Regions from separate parts of the Telluria mixta genome, predicted to be linked through region 1. Evidence: predicted binding sites of a transcription regulator. Region 1 holds the regulator's gene; each other region holds the start of a gene.
What was found. Region 1 encodes FliA, which starts transcription of late flagellar genes. Its sites were predicted from a motif close to CTAAAGTTTNNNNNNNNNNNGCCGNTA; they were not measured.

Region 1 (4,690 bases):
CGGGTGACCAGCCTCGTGGGTGCGGCGTAACCGCTACATCCGGTGGGGGTAAATAGCTGCCGTGAGGAAATAGGCCTTTTTCCCCTTCCTTTTCCCGTGATGGTTTCCCACTGGCATCGTCAATAATCCTATCTAACAAAAGGGCTCTGTGCTCTTTACCCCGATAGCGACAACGACAGAAGCCTGCAAGAGCGGAGAAATCAAGATGAACGTGAAGAAATTTACAGCGGCGACTTCCCGCGAGGCCCTGCGCAAAGTGCGCGAGGCCCTGGGACCGGACGCGGTCATCCTGTCGAACCGCCCGGTCGACGGCGTGGTGGAAATCCTGGCGCTGGACAACGACGACGTCGCTTCGCTGGCCTCACCGGCACCGGAATCGGAAATGGCCGCGCCGCGCCCGAACCTGCGCATGCAGGAGCCGTCGTTCGACGACCTGGAGCCGGCACCGGCACCGGCGCCGCGTCCGGCTGCCCGTCCGGCCCCGCGCGCTTTCCAGGAAGCCCCCGCTGCCCGCCAGCCGCTGGAGCGCCAGCCGCTGAACCCGTCGCTGGATTCCCTGTATGGCATGGACGAGTCGGCCGCACCGGCCGTGCCGCCGACCTACGCCAACCGCCGCGCCCCGCAGCCGGAAGCGCCGGCCTTCGACATGGCCGCGATGACCGCGATGATGTCGGCCGCGATCGCCCAGGCCAAGGAATCCGCCGCCGCCGAAATGCACGGCATGATGAACGAGATCCGCGCCATGCGCGGCATGATGGAATCGCAGCTGGCCGAACTGTCGTGGGGCACCACCCAGCAGCGCGAGCCGCAGAAGGCCGCCGTGCTGCGCGAGATGCTGGCCGCCGGCTTTTCGGCGAGCCTGTCGCGCTACCTGATCGACAAGCTGCCGGCCGGCAAGGATGCCGCCGAGTCGCTGCGTTGGGTCAAGACTGTCCTGGCACGCAACATCACGACGATGGCTGACGAGGATGCGATCCTCGACCGCGGCGGCGTGTTCGCGCTGGTCGGCCCGACCGGCGTCGGCAAGACGACGACCACCGCCAAGCTGGCGGCACGCTGCGTGATGCGCCATGGCCCGGAAAAGCTGGCGCTGATCACGACGGACGCCTACCGTATCGGCGGCCACGAGCAGCTGCGCATCTACGGCAAGATCCTGGGCGTGATGGTGCACTCGGTGAAGGACGAGGCCGACCTGCGCATCGCCCTGAAAGAACTGCGCAACAAGCACACCGTGCTGATCGACACGATCGGCATGTCGCAGCGCGACCAGATGGTGACGGAGCAGGTCGCGATGCTGACGGAGTCCGGCGCCGACGTGAAGCGCCTGCTGTGCCTGAACGCGACGTCGACCAACGAGACGCTGAACGAAGTCGTGCGCGCCTACCAGGGCTCGGGCCTGGCCGGCTGCATCATGACCAAGATGGACGAAGCCGCATCGATTGGCAACGTGCTGGACGTGCTCGTGCGCCAGAAGCTGAACCTGTACTACATCTCGAACGGCCAGCGCGTGCCGGAAGACCTGCACCTGGCCGACCGCGCGATGCTGGTCGACCGCGCCTTCCGCACCAAGCGCGACGCCGCCGCCCAGTTCGCCGACGCCGACCTGCCGCTGATGATGGCCGGCCTCGGCAACCTGAACAACGACCGTTCGCTGCGCGAGGTGTACGTTGGCTAGTTTCGACTTCGACCAGGCGGAGGGCCTGCGCCGGATGCTGGCCGGCCCCAAGCCGCGCATCGTGACCTTCCTCTCCGCCACGCCCCAGGACGACAAGGGCGCCATGCTCGTCAACCTGGGCGCTTCGCTGGCCCAGTCCGGCAATGACGTGATGATCGTCGACGCCTGCATGCGCGAGTACGGCGTCGCCCAGCGCCTCGGCGTCGATCGCGGCCCGAGCCTCCTGCAGGTGGCGCGCCAGGAATGCGCGCTGAACCAGGTCATTCACCCCGTGCCGCAGGGCTTTTCGGTCGCCACGATGGCGCGCACGGCACCGTCCAGCGCGGACGAGGCGCGGCGCCTGGCCAAGACGTTCGACGTGCTCGTCAAGCAGGCCGGCAGCATCATCATGGTCGACGGCGAGTTTTCGGAAGATGGCACGTTCCCCGTGCCGATCATGGACTCGTCCGAGATCGTCGTGCAGGTGTCGACGAGCGCCGCGTCGATCACGAATGCCTATGCGCTGATCAAGCGCCTGTCGCAGCATCTGGGGCGTCGTCCGTTCGGTATCCTGGTCACGGGCGCTACCGAAGCCGAGGCGAAGGTGGTATACGATAATATGTCATCTGCGGCAACTCGTTACTTGGCGGTAACGCTGAGCTCCATGGGCTCCGTGCCGGCGGACGAGTACCTGCACCGCGCCGCGCGCCTCGGGCGCGCCGTGGTCGACGCATTCCCGCTGGCCGGCGCTTCGGTGGCTTTCCGCCGCCTGGCCGGGCGCTTTGCGCGGACCGGCGTGCAGCAGGGACGGGCCGCCTGACGCGGCGAAGAATAATTAATTACAGAAACCATGTACACGGTCAAAGGGAAAGCGGACAAGAATTCTTTGCTGACGGAGCACGCGCCGTTGGTGAAGCGTCTCGCCCACCAGATGAAGGCCAAGCTCCCGCCGTCCGTCGAAGTCGATGACCTGGTACAGGCAGGCATGATGGGCCTCCTCGATGCGATCAACCGCTACGAGGAGAATCACGGCGCGCAGTTCGAGACGTATGCGGTGCTGCGCATCCGCGGCGCGATGCTGGACGAGCTGCGCAGCAGCGACTGGATGCCGCGTTCCACGCGCGCCAACATGCGCAAGGTCGAGTCGGCCATGGCCGCGCTGCAACAGCAACTGGGGCGCCCGCCCAGCGAATCCGAAGTGGCGAAGTCGCTCAAGCTGTCGCTCGCCGATTACCAGGACCTGCTGGGCGATTCCGGCGGCCACCAGCTCGTGTACTACGAAGACTTCCACGACGACGAAGGCGGCGACAGCTTCCTCGACCGGCATGCCGTGGACGACGCCGATCCGCTGAAGAGCCTGCTCGACACGGACTTCCGCCAGACCGTCATCGACGCCATCGACGCGCTGCCGCCGCGCGAGAAGATGCTGATGGGCCTGTACTATGAAGAAGAACTCAACCTCAAGGAAATCGGCGCCGTGATGGGCGTGTCGGAATCGCGCGTCTCGCAGCTGCACACCCAGGCCGTGGCGCGCCTGCGCACGTATCTGCGGGAGCGTTCGTGGACCTGACCAGCCTGCTCGGTCTCGCCCTGGCGCTGGCCGGGATCTTCGTCGGGCACACGCTCGACGGCGGCAAGTTTTCCTCGCTGTTTCAGCCCGCCGCCTTCGCCATCGTCGTCGTCGGTACGTTCGGCGCCGTGTTGCTGCAGACGAAGTCGCAAGCCTTCGTGCGCGGCGTGCGCATGCTGCGCTGGGTGTTCGTGACCCCGCCCGACCGGCGCCAGGCGCTGGCCCGCGAAATCCATTTGTGGAGCCTGTCCGCGCGGCGCGACGGCCTGCTGTCGCTCGAGCAGTACATGGCCAAGGCCGATCCGTTCATCCAGAAGGGCCTGCGCCTCGTCGTCGACGGCATCCAGCCGGACAAGCTGCGCAGCCTGATGCACACGGAAATCAACAACTACGAATTCCGCGAACGCCAGGCGGCACGCATCTGGGAATCGGCGGCCGGCTATGCGCCCACCGTCGGCATCCTCGGCGCCGTGCTGGGCCTGATCCACGTGATGGAAAACCTGTCCGATCCGTCCAAGCTGGGCGCCGGCATCGCGGTCGCATTCGTGTCGACCGTGTACGGCGTCGGCCTCGCGAACCTGTTCTTTTACCCGGTCGGCAACAAGATCAAGGGCATCGTCTCCGAGCGCGTGGCCCAGTACGAGATCCTCGCCGACGTCTTCCACGACATCGCCACCGGCGACTACACGCGCGTGCTTGACGAGCGCGTCGCGTGCCTGCTGGCCGAACACTGATTCGCGACCATGGCGCGCCGCAAGAAGTACGAACAGGACAACGAGAACCACGAGCGCTGGCTGATTTCCTACGCGGACTTCATCACCCTGCTGTTCGCATTCTTCGTCGTCATGTATGCGGTGTCCGTGGTCAATATCGGCAAGTACACGGTGCTGTCGGAAGCACTGGGCGATGCGTTCGGCGGCCGCGGCGCGGCGAACAAGTCGAACACGATGGTCGAAGTGGAGGCGCTGCCGCTGTCGGCCATCCTCGCGCACAAGCGCGCGGAAGCCGCCAAGCGCGACCGCGAGCGCCTTGAGCTGCTGGCGCGGAAGCTGGACAGCATCCTGAAACCCCTCGTCAACAACGGCAAGATGCGCGTGACGCAGACCGCGCGGGGCGTCACGCTCGAGATCAATGCCAGCGCCCTGTTCGACGAGGGCGATGCCACCCTGACGCCCACCGCGCAGGAGACGCTGCGCACTGTCGCCGGCCTGCTGAAGGATGATCCGCACGGCATCGAAGTGGAAGGTTTTACGGATAACACGCCGATCGGCAATCCGGCATTCGCGTCGAACTGGGAATTGTCGGCCGTGCGCGCCACGACCGTCGTGCGCCTGTTCGCGGCGAACGGCGTGGCCGAGGCCCGCCTGGCCGCCGTCGGACGCGGCGCCAACCGCCCGATCGCCTCGAATGACGATCCCGTCGGGCGGGCGCGCAACCGGCGGGTGGCCGTCACGATCCTGTCAGGC
Region 2 (4,690 bases), 2.1 Mb from region 1:
CGATGAAGGGCAAGCACCTGGGCGGCGCGGGCCGGACGCTGCACCGCCGCGTGCCGCTGATCGTCTTCCATGGCGACCAGGACGCCGTCGTCCACCCGTCCAACGGCGAGGTGTTGATCCGCCAGTTCCTGGGCGACGGGACCGTGCGCGAGATCGAGGAGCGCGCCGGCGGCCACACGCGCACGACGGTGCTGGACGATACCGGACGCGCGGTGGCGGAACACTGGGTCGTGCACGGGGCCGGTCATGCGTGGGCCGGCGGCGATCCGGCCGGATCGTACACGGATGCGTCCGGCCCGGACGCGTCGGCTGCGATGTTGCGCTTCTTCCTGGCGCAGGCCGACTGATCGGGCGCTGTTGCGAAGCCGCCAGCTTTGCTATGCTGGCGGCTTCGCGTGATCGTAATGGAGTAGACGATGGTTTCCCTGCAGGAGCAGCTGATGAAGGCCGGGCTGGTCGACAAGAAGAAGGTCAAGGTCGCCAACCAGGAAAAGGCCAAGCAGCAGAAGATCGAGCGCCGCACCGGTGTGCAAAGCGTCAACGAGACGAAGGAGGCGGTGGCGGAAGCCCAGCGCCAGCAGGCCGAGCGCGCCCGTGCCCTGAACGCCGAGCGCGACGCGGCGGCGGCGGCGAAGGCCGTCGAGGCGCAGATCGCGCAGATGATCCAGGTGAACCGCCAGCCCAAGGGCAAGGGCAATCTCGACGTCGCCTACAACTTCACGATCGGCAGCAAGATCGAACGCATCCACGTCTCCGCGGCCGTGCGCGACCACCTGGTGGCGGGTCGCCTGTCCATCGTCGCCCACGCAGGCGGGTTCGAGCTGGTGCCGCGCGTGATCGCCGACAAGATCGCGGAACGGGCGCCGGACCGCGTCGTGCGCGTCAACAAGGCGGCCGAAGCCGTCGCGGCGGGCGAGGACGATCCCTACAAGGACTTCAAGATCCCCGACGACTTCGACTGGTGATCAGCGTTTTTTAATCGGGAGCGCCAGCCAGCCGCGCCAGCGGCCCTCGGGCGTGCGCTCGACCTTCTGGATGTGCGGCCTGATGCTGTCCAGGCGCCAGACGGCCTGCTTGTCGAGCCAGTCCTCGTACATGGAGCGAAAGCGCGGCCATTCGTCGTCGAAGTCGAGGCAGGCGTAGGTGCCGGCCGGCAGGACGCGCACGCCCAGGCCCGGGTCGAGGACGGTGTCGTCGGCGCAGCCGAAGTCGTAGCAGTATTCCCGTTCGCCCGTAAAACCCGGGTCTTCGTCGAACACGCCGTACCACGGGGTGCTGGCGGGCAGGCCGTCGGCCTTCTCCCGTTCCTGGATGAAGTCGTGGCAGGCGAACGACAGCGCCGCGCCGGACTGGCCGAAAAACCGCTGGTAGCGCAAGGTCAGCGCCGGCAGGTTGCGCACGGCGATGCGCGCGGCGATCGTGCCCGGTTCGGGCGGGCAGTAGGGGGCCAGGATCGCTTCCAGGTCGTCCGGCTCGGCGACGAAGAAGCTGACGTCGCTCTCGCGGCCGACCTGCTGGTCCATGTAGTCGCGCCATCCCCCCTCGCGCCATGCCTTGGCCGACATCGCGAATTGCTGCTTGAACGCCTTGGCGAATGCCGCGTTCGACGGAAAACCGCAATCCTGGGCGATGCGCACGATGGGCACGTCCGGCTCGTGGCGCAGCAGGTGGGCGGCGCGGCGCAGGCGGCGCTTGCGTTGATACTCGCAGGCCGAGAAACCCGTCAGCTCGCGGAAGATGCGGTCGAAGTGGAATGACGAATAACTGGCCGACGCCGCCAGCGATTTCAATGCGAGCGGATCGCCGACCGAGTCCAGCATCAGGTCCATCACTTCATACAGGCGCGACACGCGCGCGGCGGTCTTCGACATCAACGGCAGTCATTTACAAAATTGAAATAACTAGTTTCCGTAAATAACATGCCGTTGGCAAGCGTTTACCGCTGCCGCCGCCGCCGAGTGTTGTCAGTACGCCGCCTGGGGCGTCATCTCCAGCTTGCTCAGGTCGAACCCCTGCCGCTCCAGCCGCTCGAGCAGGGCGCCGTACGCCTGGCGCGACACGGTCGGGGTGCGCGCCAGGATCCACAGGTAATCCCGCCCCGGCTCGCTGACGGCGGCCAGCTGGTAGTTCGGGTCGAGGTCGATCACCCAATAGTCGCCCCACACCATCGGCAGGAACGACAGCCAGGAAGGCGCGAACCGCACTTTCAGCGTCGGCGACGTGGCGCCGCCCAGCTGGCGCGCCGTACCAACGGCCTCATCGATGGTGCCGTCCGCGCGGCGGCAGCGGTTGATGACTTGCACGGTCTTGTCCGGCTGCAGGCTGTAATGCGCCGTCGTGTTGCCGGCACATTGTTTCTGAAACCGGTTCGGGTATTTTGCAATTTCATACCAGGCGCCCATGTAGCGCGGCACGTCGAGGCCGGGGATCGGCGTCACCGGCGCGGGACGGGCGCTACGCTCGGCGGCGAGCAGCGTCGCACTGGCGCCCAGCAGGCCGAGCAGCAAGAGAATCAGGCGGGTATTCGGGAGCATGGGGACAGGTCGTTGAACTGGACTGTGTCTATCGTACGACAACCTGGCTTGCACCGGCGCCCGCCGGCGCGCGCGGCATTGTCAATAATGCAACTGCATTGGGACGCAAGAAAGTTTCCAGGTGGACTTAATGGCGGCCCGTCCGCCGTCGCCTTTCTCTTTTGCTGACAGCACTTTCTTACTGGCAACATAAGAAGCGTCATGCGCCGCGGGGCTGGAAAAGCCGGGTTCGGATCAGTTATCGAACGGATAAAAAGTGGTGGTGGAGAGAGCGGTTGTGGAGAAAAAACAACCGGGAATACCTCAAGTTGCCGGGTTTGTTGCCGTAAAGCATTCGTAAGCGCACCAATAAAATGTATCCTTAGGGAAATAGTCTTTTACTGATATCGCGCATCGGGCGGCGATTCACTCGGACAACGATCAATATATTTAAAGGTTCACAACCATGGCATCAGTTATCACCGGAATGAGCACCGCCCAGATACAGGCGCTGACTACTTCCCAAATCGTCGCACTTGCGACCACCGACATGGCTGCGTTTACCACCACGCAGCTTGGCGCGCTGACGACCAACCAGGTTCAGGCCATCGAAACCCGCGACCTGGCGGTTCTGACCACGACCCAGGTCTCGGCCGGCCTGACCACCATGCAGATCGCCGCCCTCACGACGAACCAGATCTCGTCGCTGACCACCGGCCAGACTGCATCGCTGACGACCAACCAGGTCGGCGCGATCACGACGACGGACCTGGCAGCCATGAAGACGAGCCAGATCGCCGCGCTGTCCACGAACCAGGTGGCCGCCGGCCTGACGACGAACCAGGTCGTCGCCCTGACCACGTCCCAGGCAGGCGCGCTGACGACCGCCCAGACCGCCGCCCTGACGACCAACCAGGTTGCCGCGCTGCAGACGGCCGATCTCGCCGCATTCAAGACGAGCCAGGTTGCCGCCCTGACCACGAACCAGATTTCGGCCGGCCTCTCCACGAACCAGCTGTCGTCGATGACGACGGGCCAGATCGCCGCGCTGACCACCAGCCAGGTGTCCGCCGGCCTGACGACGAACCAGATCGTCGCCCTGACCACGAGCCAGGCGGGCGCGCTGACGACCGGCCAGGTTGGCTCGCTGACCACGAACCAGGTCGCCGCGATCGAAACGACCGACCTGGCCGCCATGAAGACGAGCCAGGTCGCCGCGCTGACGACGAACCAGGTGTCCGCCGGCCTGACGACGAACCAGATCGTCGCCCTGACCACCGGCCAGGCTGCCGCGCTGACCACGAACCAGACCGTGGCCCTGACGACGAACCAGGTCGCCGCGCTGCAAACCGTCGACCTCGCCGCCTTCAAGACGAGCCAGATCGCCGCCCTGACGACGAACCAGCTCTCGGCCGGCATCTCCACGAACCAGTTCTCCTCGCTGACCACCGCGCAGATCGCGGCACTGACCACGACCCAGGTCGCCAGCGGCCTGACCACGAACCACATCGTCGCCCTGACCACGAACCAGGCAGGCGCGCTGACGACCGCCCAGGCATCGTCGCTGACGACCGCCCAGGCCAGCGCACTGGAAACCGTCGACCTGTCGTCGATGAAGACGAGCCAGATCGCCGCCCTGACGACGAACCAGATCGCCAATGGCCTGTCGACGAACCAGATCGTCGCCCTGACGACGGCACAAGCTGCCGCGCTGACCACCAACCAGACCGCCGCGCTGACCACGAACCAGGTCGCCGCACTGGAAACCCGTGACCTCGCCGCGTTCAAGACGAGCCAGGTGCAGGCCCTGACGACGAACCAGATCTCGGCCGGCCTCTCCACGAACCAGCTGTCCTCGATGACGACGGGCCAGATCGCCGCGCTGTCGACCGCACAGGTCTCGACCGGCCTGACGACGAACCAGATCGTCGCCCTGACCACCGGCCAGGCAGCCGCGCTGACGACCGCGCAGACCGCATCGCTGACCACGAACCAGGTCGCCGCGCTGCAAACCGCCGACCTGGCCGCGTTCAAGACGAGCCAGGTGCAGGCGCTGACGACGAATCAGATCTCGGCAGGCATCTCGACGAACCAGCTGTCGTCGATGACGACGGCCCAGATCGCCGCGCTGTCGACCGCACAGGTCTCGACCGGCCTGACGACGAACCAGATCGTCG
Region 3 (4,690 bases), 3.2 Mb from region 1:
CGTCGTTGGCGATCTTCATCAGCGCCGTGGCCAAGGTCTTGAATGCGCCGTGCGCCAGCACCATCGCGTCGTGGCCGGCCAGCGCCATGAACTTGTTCGGCGCCGACTTGAATTGCAGGCCGGTGCGCGACGAGATCTCGGCCGCGATGCGGTTGGCGAATTCCGGATGCGCGTTCAGGCCCGTGCCGACCGCGGTGCCGCCGGCCGCGAGCAGCAGCAGGCCTGGCAGCGTATTCTTGATCGCGTGCTCGGCGAATTCGAGCTGCGCCACGTAGCCGGAGAATTCCTGGCCCAGCGTGAGCGGCGTCGCATCCTGCAGGTGGGTGCGGCCGATCTTGACGATGTCGACGAAGTCGCGCGACTTCACTTCCAGCGTGCCGCGCAGCTTCGCCAGCGCTGGCAGCACGTCCCTGGCGACGGCCAGCGCGGCCGCCACGTGCATCGCGGTGGGGAACATGTCGTTCGACGACTGGCCCATGTTGACGTGGTCGTTCGGATGCAGCAGGCGCGCCTCGCCCCGTTCGCCGCCCAGCAGTTCGGAGGCGCGGTTCGCGAGCACCTCGTTCATGTTCATGTTGCTCTGGGTGCCGGAGCCGGTCTGCCACACGGACAGCGGGAATTCGGATGGATGACGGCCTTCCAGCACTTCGTCGGCCGCGCGGATGATCGCATCGGCCTTGTCTTGCGGGAGCTTGCCGAGCGAGCGGTTGACCGCGGCAGCCGCGCGCTTCACCTGTGCCAGCGCCGCGACCAGTTCCGGCGCCATCTTCTCGCTCGAAATGTGGAAATGGTGCAGCGAACGCTGGGTCTGCGCACCCCATAACTGGTCGTTCGGTACGTCGATCGGGCCGAAGCTGTCCTTCTCAATCCGGTTTTCCATGGATGGATCCTGTTGGTTTGACAATGGAATTAAAGAGTGTACCGCAACGGCCGTTAACCACGTTGAAGCCCCCATTTTTCCCATGCCATGGCCCGCCGCACCCGCCTTTTATTCTCCAGCCTTGCCCTTGCCGCGTTTGCATCCGTCCACGCGGCCGAGCTGGGCGACCCGCGCGTGTCGTCGCACATCGGCCAGCCGCTCGTGGCCGACGTCGAGCTGACGATGCTCGACGACGCCGCCACCCCTGTGCAGGTACGCGTCGCCAGCCCGGAGGTCTATAACGGCGCGGGCATCGCCGCGCCGCCCGTGCTGTCCAGCCTGAACCTGTCGGTGATGCGGCGCGACGGCCGTCAGTTCCTGCACGTGACGTCGCTGCGTCCCGTCGATGCGGACCACGTGCACCTGTACCTGGAACTCGTCGACAGGGGACAGCGCACCGTGCGCCTGGCCACGCTGTGGCTGACGCCGGACCCGAATCCCGCGCCGCCGCCCGTGCGCGCGGTCGCGCCGACGCCGGCGCCTGTGGCAGATGCGGCATTGCTCGCGCAGGTCGAACGTGCGCGGACCGCCCGCGCCGCGCCGGTGCCCAGGCCAGAAGCAGCAAAACCGGTACCGCCGCCGCCCAGGCCTGTGGTCAAGCGTCCGAAGCCGGTGCCCGTCGCCACGCCGGAGGCCCCTCCGCCCGCCTGCGCGCGTCCGGCCGGGGAAGTGCAGGCCTGCGCGGCCCTCGGCGCGAAGAACGACGAGTTGCGCGCCCGGCTCGGCCAGGTCGAGGACCGGATGAAGAAGCTGCAGGTAGCGCTGGTTGCACCGGTCGCGGCGCACGAGGTGGCCAAGCCGGAAGCTAGGCCTGAGGCCAAGCCGGAGACGCCGAAGGAAGCCGTGGCCAAGGCCGAGCCGCCGAAGGAGGAGCCGCCGAAGGAGGCGGACAAGCCCGCCGCGCCCCCGCCTCCGAAGCCCGTCGGCCCGCGTCCGATCCATTCCATCAAGCCGCTCGTGCCGCACAAGCCGAAGGCGCCGCCGCCGGACGAGGGCTTGCCGTGGGGCTGGATCGGCGCCGCCATCGGCGTGCTGGTGCTGGGCGGGGCAGGGGCGTACGCTGTCGTCCGCCGCCGCAAGGCGCCGCCGGCGGCTTCCGAAACTCCTGGACTGTTCGAGGCATTGAAGGCCCGTTTCGCGGCACGCACGAAAGCCCCGAAGGCGAAAGATGGGGCCGCCGAGCCGACGCTCGAATAATGTTCAAGATCAGCGCGCGAGTCGTCTACACAAGTCGATTTTTTGCGTTATACTAAGACAACGGCTCAGGGTCCGCCGCAGCCACCACCGATAGCGTGGCGCGGGTTAGGACGGTCGCTGATGAAGCGCCTGAAACCGGAAGCGGTCCGCTTGCCGACAGTGGCAGGTGGACGCCGGATGCAACCGGCAAGAGGCGACACCAGGGGATGCCTGGTGCTCGCGCTCCCAATTCGTGAAAACCGCTGGAACCGCGCAGATGACGCAAGTCGCTGCGCGGTTTTTGTTTGTGCGGCGCGCGTTGGCCTCCCGCTCGGGTTATCGCTACCATATGGCCAGACCATCGATCGGGGAGGGGGACATGAACGACCTCGTGCGCGCGGACTTATTCTCAGAATACTGCCCGTCGCGTGAAGTGCTGAAACATGTGACGAGCCGCTGGGGCGTGCTGCTGCTCGTCGCGTTGATGGACGGCACGCATCGCTTCGGCGAACTGCGCCGCAAGGTGGGCGGCATCAGCGAAAAGATGCTGGCCCAGACCCTGCAATGGCTCGAGCAGGACGGTTTCGTGCAGCGCATCGCCCATCCCGTCGTCCCGCCCCACGTGGAATACCGGCTGACGCCGCTCGGCGAGCAGATCGGGCACAAGCTCGGCGACCTGGCCGCGTGGATCGAAGGGAACCTCGACGGCATCCTGGCCGCGCAGAGAAAGGCACGCATCGACCAGGAAGCAAAAAGCCCCTTGGACGGGAAGTCGAAGGGGCTTGTGGCGGAGTGAAGCGGATCAGTGGGCCGGGCTCAGCGCGCGGTCCAGCTGGCCCATCCACGGCTCGGTGATGTCGCGCACGGCGCGGTCGTTGGCCATGATCTGCTTGAGCAGGTCGATCTTGCGCTTGCGGGCGGCACCGTCCAGCGGCGGGACGCCGCTCTTCGCCGCGCTCGACTGCAGGGCGCACTGCGTTTCCAGGCGGGCCAGGCCGTCCCAATCCCCTTCGCGCGCAGCCACAGCCATGCGGCTGCTCAGGGCGGCGATGTTTTCATACATTGCGAGGACTTCGTTGGACGTCATGACTGCGCTCCACCAATTGAGGCAAACTCCGGCCGGATTGCCGGTTGTCTGCCTTTTACGGCAGCGTTTTGGAGAACTTTAGGGTTTTCGAAAGATTTTTTTGAAATTTTTTCAGGAGGGGATCATGAACATCAGTTGGAAGCCGATCAAGACCGCCATCGCCCTCGCGGTGTGCGGCACTGCGCTCGTTACCAATGGCGCGGTTGCATCCGGGCAGACCCCGCCCGCGGCCAAGGAGGATGTAAATGCGGCCGGGCCATCGGCCCAGGCCACGTTGCGGCCGGGCGACGATTTTTTTGCCTGGGCCAACAAGGACTGGCTTGCCAAAACGGCCATCCCCGAGGACCGCAGCCGCTGGGGCGCGATGGACAACCTGGCGGAAGATACCAACCAGCGCATCGTCAAGCTGATCGAAGGTGCAGGCAACGACAAGAAAGCCGGTCCGGAAGCGCGCAAGGTCGCGGACTATTACAACGCCTACATGGACGAGTCCGCCATCGAAGCGCGCGGCGCCGCGCCGCTGAAGCCGCTGCTGGCGCAGATCGGTGCCATCAAGGACAAGGCCGGCCTCGTGCGCGCGCTGGGCGCGTCCGTGCGGGCCGACGTCGACCCGCTGAACAATACGCATTTTGCGACCGAAAACATCTTCGGCGTGTGGATCTCGCCCGGCCTGCACGACCCGGCCCACAACTGGCCGTACCTGTTGCAGGGCGGCCTCGGCATGCCGGACCGCGCCTATTATCTGGACAATAGCGAGCGCATGGCCGGCCTGCGCACGCAGTACCAGAAGCATATCGCCGCGATGCTGAAGCTCGCGGGCTATACGCAGAACGATGCGGACGCCGACGCCCGCGCCGCGAAAATCTTTGCGCTGGAAGTCGACATCGCCAACACCCACGGCACCCGCGCCGACTCGGCCGACGTGCTGAAGGCCGACAACACATGGACCCGCAAGGAGTTCGCCGCCAACGCGCCGGGCCTCGACTGGGACGCGTTCTTCAAGGCCGCGCGCCTGGGCGACCAGGACAAGTTCATCGTCTGGCATCCGTCCGCCGTAAAAGGCGAGGCGGCGCTGGTCGACAAGATCGACCTGGCCACGTGGAAGGATTACCTCGCCTTCCATACCATCAACCGCATGGCCAACGTGCTGCCGAAGGCCTTCGTCGACCAGCGCTTCGCGTTCTACGGCAAGGCGCTGTCCGGCACGCCGCAGCAATCGATGCGCTGGAAGCGGGCGCTGGGCGCGACGAACGAGGCGATGGACGAGGCGGTCGGCAAGCTGTACGTCGCGAAATACTTCCCGGCCGAGAACAAGGCGCAGTTGCAGAAGATGGTCGCGAACATCGTCGCGGCGTTCGGCAAGCGTGTCGACAAGCTCGACTGGATGGCGCCCGCCACCCGCGCCCAGGCGAAGGAAAAGCTCAAGACCTTGTACGTGGGCGTCGGCTATCCGGACCGGTGGAAATCGTATGCCGGCCTGAAAGTCGATCCGAAGGATGCGTTCGGCA

Region 2: a site for FliA is predicted at 2,837-2,863, ahead of P0M04_RS05530 (SPM autocatalytic domain-containing protein). Genes of this name have one in related genera too.
Region 3: a site for FliA is predicted at 3,238-3,264, ahead of P0M04_RS00900 (flagellar protein FliT). Genes of this name have one in related genera too.

Annotation. Positions count from the first base shown of each region.
Region 1 is NZ_CP119520.1:3,406,753-3,411,442, forward strand. It holds gene flhA (flagellar biosynthesis protein FlhA) at 1-30, shown strand, start outside; gene flhF (flagellar biosynthesis GTPase FlhF) at 206-1,675, shown strand; gene P0M04_RS15110 (MinD/ParA family ATP-binding protein) at 1,668-2,474, shown strand; gene P0M04_RS15115 (RNA polymerase sigma factor FliA) at 2,505-3,224, shown strand; gene P0M04_RS15120 (flagellar motor protein) at 3,215-3,958, shown strand; gene motD (flagellar motor protein MotD) at 3,968-4,690, shown strand, end outside.
Region 2 is NZ_CP119520.1:1,263,011-1,267,700, reverse strand. It holds gene P0M04_RS05550 (extracellular catalytic domain type 1 short-chain-length polyhydroxyalkanoate depolymerase) at 1-347, shown strand, start outside; gene P0M04_RS05545 (DUF2058 domain-containing protein) at 417-965, shown strand; gene P0M04_RS05540 (helix-turn-helix domain-containing protein) at 966-1,871, opposite strand; gene P0M04_RS05535 (lipocalin family protein) at 1,965-2,534, opposite strand; gene P0M04_RS05530 (SPM autocatalytic domain-containing protein) at 3,064-4,690, shown strand, end outside.
Region 3 is NZ_CP119520.1:202,390-207,079, reverse strand. It holds gene fumC (class II fumarate hydratase) at 1-880, opposite strand, end outside; gene P0M04_RS00910 (type IV pilus assembly protein FimV) at 968-2,116, shown strand; gene P0M04_RS00905 (winged helix-turn-helix transcriptional regulator) at 2,475-2,891, shown strand; gene P0M04_RS00900 (flagellar protein FliT) at 2,898-3,182, opposite strand; gene P0M04_RS00895 (M13 family metallopeptidase) at 3,307-4,690, shown strand, end outside.